Celeribacter indicus: one gene and its partner. The protein of the gene in region 1 interacts with the protein of each later gene in a pairwise test. Links are inferred from orthologs where the notes say so. Each region holds a gene or a part of one and is shown on either strand. Other genes may lie near its edges. The genes, in order: ndk and P73_RS07755.

The links.
Region 2: the proteins of ndk (region 1) and P73_RS07755 interact in binary tests that used the Escherichia coli proteins (3 or more experiments, as listed by UniProt). The link is inferred for Celeribacter indicus from one-to-one orthologs.

What each region holds. Positions count from the first base shown.
Region 1 is NZ_CP004393.1:2,647,514-2,650,556, forward strand. Bases 1-2,730 are described here. They hold ndk (nucleoside-diphosphate kinase), read right to left. Parts: upstream 1,712-2,730; coding sequence 1,289-1,711; downstream 1-1,288. Other genes in these bases: kdsA (3-deoxy-8-phosphooctulonate synthase), read left to right, coding at 1-616; P73_RS13365 (hypothetical protein), read left to right, coding at 752-961; P73_RS25030 (YqaE/Pmp3 family membrane protein), read left to right, coding at 1,040-1,216; P73_RS13380 (hypothetical protein), read left to right, coding at 1,897-2,343; P73_RS13385 (ABC-F family ATP-binding cassette domain-containing protein), read left to right, coding at 2,385-2,730. Also shown: more of P73_RS13385, read left to right, coding at 2,731-3,043. UniProt on the Escherichia coli protein: Major role in the synthesis of nucleoside triphosphates other than ATP. The ATP gamma phosphate is transferred to the NDP beta phosphate via a ping-pong mechanism, using a phosphorylated active-site intermediate.
Region 2 is NZ_CP004393.1:1,530,626-1,533,937, forward strand. The notes cover bases 200-3,198. They hold P73_RS07755 (5-formyltetrahydrofolate cyclo-ligase), read left to right. Parts: upstream 200-1,412; coding sequence 1,413-1,985; downstream 1,986-3,198. Other genes in these bases: mgtE (magnesium transporter), read left to right, coding at 200-1,416; P73_RS07760 (TIGR00282 family metallophosphoesterase), read left to right, coding at 2,059-2,871; P73_RS07765 (SLC13 family permease), read left to right, coding at 3,002-3,198. Also shown: more of mgtE, read left to right, coding at 25-199; more of P73_RS07765, read left to right, coding at 3,199-3,312. UniProt on the Escherichia coli protein: Involved in the removal of 5-formyltetrahydrofolate.

The DNA of each region.
Region 1 (3,043 bases):
ACTGGGCGCGGAGAAGGGCCTCACAATCCTGTCGAAGATCCGCGAGGAATTCGGCTGTCCGGTGCTCACCGACGTGCATGAGACGCATCATTGTGCGACGGCCGCCGAGGCGGTGGACGTGCTCCAGATCCCCGCCTTCCTCTGCCGCCAGACCGACCTCCTGCTCGCGGCCGGCGAGACGGGCCGGACGGTCAACGTCAAGAAAGGGCAGTTCCTCGCGCCCTGGGACATGGACAATGTCGCGGCCAAGCTGGCTTCCACCGGCAACGAAAAGATCCTCCTGTGCGATCGCGGCACCTCCTTCGGCTACAACACGCTGGTGAGCGATTTCCGCGGGCTGCCGCGTATGGCCCAAACGGGGTATCCGGTGGTGTTCGACGCCACCCATTCGGTGCAGCAGCCGGGCGGGCAAGGCAGCTCGACCGGCGGCGACCGCACCATGGTGCCGGTGCTCGCGCGCGCCGCCGTCGCGGTGGGCGTCGCCTGCCTCTTCATCGAGACGCACGAGGATCCCGACAACGCGCCCTCGGACGGGCCGAACATGCTCAGGATCGAGGATCTCGGCCCGCTGCTCGACCGGCTTCATGCGCTCGACGAAATCGTGAAACCGGGCTGAGTTGCGGCACTACCGGGCAAAATTGCCACAATTTCCCGTGAAATGTCGCAACTCCGACTCGTTTTCCGCGTTGGCGTGGCATAATGGGAGTCTGAAACGGGCTCCTTGAGAAGCCCGCAACACATGAGGCACCACATGGCAAGCGCAGCACCGCAGACCCGTCAGACCCCGCAGGAACCCGAGGCCCGCGAGGAAGACGAGTCCTACTCACAGGACTCTTCGCAAACATCCGGCGCCCCCTCCGACACCGGCGCGGGCCGGTCGGAGACGACCGGCACGATCCCGATCCCCCTTCCCACGAAGAAACCCCGAACCTACCGCTTCCACGACTGGGCGCTGATCTGATCCGCGGGTCCGGCAGCCGCCGGGAACCTTGGTCCGGTCCTTTCCGTTGACATGTCAACACAAGGAAAGGAGAGCCCCATGGACCTCGTCCGCATCATCCTCGCGATCATCCTCCCGCCGCTCGGCGTGTTCTTCCAGGTGGGACTGGGCAAGCATTTCTGGATCAACGTGCTGCTCACCCTTCTGGGCTACATCCCCGGCATCGTCCACGCGGTGTGGATCATTGCCCGCACGCCCGACACCCGCCGGATCTGATCCCGGCCCGGAACACATGAGAAAGGCCGCCCCGCGGGGCGGCCTTTTCCGTTTCCGGGAATTCCGGCCGGCTCAGCCGACGAGTTCGAGACCGGAGAAGAAATAGGCGATCTCCTCGGCGGCCGTTTCCGGCGCGTCGGAACCGTGGACGGAGTTTTCACCTACGGAGAGCGCATATTCGGCGCGGATCGTGCCGGGGGCGGCATCGGCCGGGTTGGTCGCGCCCATGACTTCACGGTTCTTCGCGATGGCGTTCTCGCCTTCGAGCACCTGCACGACCACCGGCTCGGACGTCATGAATTCGCACAGCTCGCCGAAGAAGGGACGATCCTTGTGCACACCGTAGAAGGTCTGCGCCTGCTCGAGCGTCATCCGGATGCGCTTGGAGGCGATGACGCGCAGGCCCGCTTCCTCGAGCTTCGCGGTGATGGCGCCCGTCAGGTTGCGCTTGGTGGCGTCGGGCTTGATGATGGAGAAGGTGCGTTGGATCGCCATGGAAACCTCTTGCGGCTGAAAGTCGTCGGAAGGGCCCGGCCAGTCCCGCGCCCCGTGATCGCGCGCCGGATAACATGGGGGGCGCGGTTTGGAAAGCGGTGATTGAGCGCGGCTTGACAGGGAGGGCCGGCGGGCGCGACAAATCCTGTGCCGCGCATCCCTGCCCGCGCAAAAGGAGATCCGCCATGCGCCGTCCCGCCGCCGTCCTCGCCGCCGCCCTGCTCGCGGCGCTTGCGCTTGCCGCCCCGATGGCGGCGCAGGACCGTCTCGACGGCTATCCGCTCTATGACGACCGGCGCGCGATGATCCGCACGCTCACCGATCTGGCGACGGCGGGGGACTATCCCGGCCTGATCCGGGCGCTGTCGGGCACCCGTGCCTACAGCGAGGCGGAGGTGACGAGCCTCGCCGAGAAGCTCGACACGATCTATGGACCCTCGCTCGACCGCAGCGACATTCTCTATCACCGCGAACTCTCGGGATCCTGGGTCGAGGAAGTGCTCGCCTTCTGGCCTGCGGGCGGCACCGACTATTTCTATATCAACATCGTCTCGCACAAGCGCGAGGAGGGCATCATCCCGGTCTGGTGGCGCTACAATTCCGATATCGAGGGCGTGCTGCCCTCCTTCTGACCCCACTGGACCGCCCTGCCGCGCGCTGATATGCGGACGACATGCTGAAGATCCGCGACATCACCTATTCCGTCGAAGGCCGCACCCTGATCGAGGGTGCCTCCGTCACCATTCCCACCGGCCACAAGGTCGGGATCGTGGGCCGCAACGGCGCGGGCAAGACCACGCTGTTCCGCATCATCCGCAGTGAGCTCACGCTCGAGGGCGGTGCGATCGAGGTGCCGTCGCGCGCCCGCATCGGCGGCGTCGCGCAGGAGGTGCCGGGCAACGAGGTCTCGCTGCTCGACACGGTGCTCGCCGCGGACACCGAGCGCGCCGCGCTGATGGCGGAGGCAGAGACCGCCACAGATCCCCATCGCATCGCGGAGATCCAGACCCGGCTCGCCGATATCGACGCCTGGAGCGCGGAAGGCCGCGCCTCCGCGATTCTCCGGGGCCTCGGGTTCACCGAAGACGAGATCGCCATGCCCTGCTCCGCCTTTTCCGGCGGCTGGCGGATGCGCGTGGCCCTCGCGGGGGTGCTGTTCTCCCAGCCCGATTTCCTGCTGCTCGACGAGCCGACGAACTATCTCGACCTCGAGGGCGCGCTCTGGCTCGAGACATATCTGGCGCGCTATCCGCATACCGTGCTGCTGATCTCCCACGATCGCGCGCTGCTGAACCGCGCCGTCGGCTCGATCCTGCACCTGGAGAGCAAGAA
Region 2 (3,312 bases), 1.1 Mb from region 1 along the record:
GGGGACGAGCAAGACAGGCGGATCATGGTCGAAGAGCAGCACGAACTTCCCGAGGACGAAGAGCGAGACGAGGACACCTATTCGATCAGCTCCAGGGCGCTGAGCTCGATCCTCTATGCCGTCGACACCGGGGATCGCGAGAAGCTCATAGAGCTGATGGAGCCGCTGCACGCGGCCGACATCGCCGACCTCCTCGAACAGGTGAACGCCTATGACCGGCGCCGCCTCATCTTGCTCTACGGCGCGGAATTCGACGGGGAGATCCTGTCGGAACTCGACGAGGGCATCCGCGACGAGGTGATCCACGTCCTGCGGCCGGAGGTGCTGGCCGAGGCGGTGCGCGAACTCGATTCCGACGACGTCGTCGACCTGGTCGAGGATCTCGACGAGGACGCGCAGGCGGCGATCCTCGCGACGCTCGAGGCCTCCGAGCGCGTCGCGGTCGAGAAGTCGCTCTCCTATCCCGAATATTCCGCCGGGCGCCTGATGCAGCGCGAGGTCGTCATGGGGCCGGAGCACTGGACCGTCGGGCAGGCGATCGACTTCATGCGCAGCGCCGAGGAGCTGCCGCAGGATTTTTACCACATGGTTCTGATCGACCCGAAGATGCACCCGGTCGGCCATGTCACCCTCGGCAAGATCCTCGGCGCGCCGCGCAGCCAGCCGCTGAGCGAGTTGCTCGAGCCGGGTTTCCGCACCTTCCGCGTGGACGAGAGCGAGACCGACGTCGCCTATGCGTTCAACCAGTATCACATGATCTCCGCCCCGGTGGTGGACGAGGACGACCGTGTCGTCGGCGTGATCACCATCGACGACGCGATGAACGTGCTCGACGAGGAACACGAGGAGGACATCATGCGCCTCGCGGGCGTCGGCGAGGGCTCGCTGTCGGACCGGGTCCGGGATACGGTGAAACAGCGCCTGCCGTGGCTCGCCGCCAATCTCGTGACCGCGATCATCGCCTCGCTCGTGATCGCGCTCTTCGAGGACGAGATCGCGACCATCGTCGCCCTCGCCGTGCTGATGCCCATCGTCGCCTCGATGGGCGGCAATGCCGGGACACAGTCGCTCACCGTCGCCGTGCGCGCGATCGCGACGCGCGACCTCACCGGCGCGAACGTCTGGCGGGTGATCCGGCGGGAGATCCTCGTGGGCCTCGCGAACGGGCTGTTCTTTGCGGTGGTGATGGGGCTCGTGAGCTTCTTCTGGTTCGGGTCGGCGGAACTGGGGCTGGTGATCGCGACGGCGATGGTGATCAACCTCGTCGTCGCGGGCCTCGCGGGGATCGGCGTGCCGGTCGCGCTCGAACGGCTCGGCGTCGACCCCGCGCTCGCCTCCGGCACCTTCGTGACGACCGTGACCGATGTCGTGGGCTTCTTCGCCTTCCTCGGGCTGGCGGGGATGGTGCTGCTATGAGCGATCTCACGGCACGCAAGGCCGCGCTGCGCGCCGAGGCGCGGCAGCTTCGCCAGGCGGCCCACGACGCCGCGCGGGAGAGCGACGCGGCCGGACAGGCCTGCCGCCTCCTCACCGGCTTCCTGAGCGGGCGCGCGGGCCAGGCGATCGCGGGCTACATGCCGATCGGCACCGAGCTCGACCCGCGCCCCGCGATGGCCGAACTCGCGCGCCTCGGTCCGGTCGCCGTGCCGGTGGTGGAGGCGCCTGCCGCGCCCCTGCGCTTCGACCTCTGGACGCCGGAGACGGAGATGGTGGCCGGGGCCTTCGGCGCTGCCGTGCCCGCGCGCTCCGAGCCGGTCGAGCCCGATGTGCTCATCGTGCCGCTGCTGGCCTTCGACCGCGCCGGGCATCGCCTCGGCTATGGCGGCGGGTTCTACGACCGCACGCTCGCGCGGCTGCGCGAGGGGCGCGACGTCTTCGCCGTGGGCCTTGCCTTTGCCGGGCAGGAACTGTCGGGGCTCGGGCTCGAACCCACCGACGCGCCGCTCGACGCGGTGGTGACCGAACGCGAGGTGCTCACCTTCTGAGCCGCGTCTTTTCGACCGGGACGGACGCCCGCACGCTTGCCAAGAGGGCGCGGCGCGCCTAAGCCTCTCAGTTATGAAAATTCTCTTTCTCGGTGACATCGTCGGCAGCGCGGGGCGCAAGGCCGTCATGGAGCGCGTGCCGGCGCTGCGCGCGGAATGGGGCCTCGACTTCGTCGTGGTCAACGGGGAAAACGCCACCAACGGGATGGGCCTGTCGGGCGACCATGCCAAGGCGCTTCTGGAGGCGGAGATCGACTGCCTCACGCTCGGGGACCATGCCTTCGACCAGAAGGACATGATGCAGTTCTGCGAGCGCGAGACGCGCATCGTCCGTCCGATCAATTTCGCCAAGGCGGCGCCCGGACGGGGCCTGCGCGTCTTCGAGGACCGGCGCGGGCGGCGCATCCTCGTCGCGCAGGTGCTGGGCCAGGTCTTCATGAAGCGGCCCTTCGACGATCCCTTCTCCGCGATGGACCAGGTCTTCATGACCCACAAGCTCGGCGGTGCGGTGCAGGCGGTTCTCGTCGACATGCATTGCGAGGCGACCTCGGAGAAGATGGCGATGGGCCATTTCTGCGACGGGCGCGCCTCCGTCGTCGTCGGCACGCATACCCATGTCTGCACCGCGGATGCGCAGATCCTGCCCGGCGGCACGGCCTATCTGACCGATGCCGGCATGTGCGGCGACTACGATTCGGTGATCGGCATGGACAAGGCCGAGCCCCTGCGCCGCTTCGTGACGGGCATGGCGAAGGGACGATACGAGCCCGCGAAGGGCGAGGCCACGCTTTCAGGCCTCTATGTCGAGACCGACGACCGCTCCGGGCGCGCGCGGGAGATCCGTCCGGTCCGGGTCGGCGGGCGGCTGTCGCAAAGCACGCCCTGAGGCGGATTTTGCCACGATTCCCCGCGCTTTGGCCAAGGGGCCGGGCCGTCGCCGGGGACGTTTTGCCGCTTGTGAAGCGCCGGGGAACGGGGCCATATTGCGCGGAACGGCACGTAAAGCGCGAGGGCTTATGGACCTTTTCAATTTCCCCCCGATGACCGAGGCGATCATCGCGCTCCTGGTGGTCGGGGTCATGTTCGTGCTGTTCGTGCGCGAGAGCTTTCCGACCGAGGTCGTCGCCATCGCGGGGGCGGCGCTGATGCTCGTCCTCGGGATCCTGCCCTATGACGCCGCGCGCGAGGTGCTCTCCAACTCCGCGCCCTGGACGATCGGCGCGCTGTTCATCGTCATGGGCGCGCTGGTGCGCACCGGCGGGCTCGAATGGTTCACGCGGCAGGCGGGAAACTATGCGGAAACCCATCCGCCGGTGGCGATCGCGCT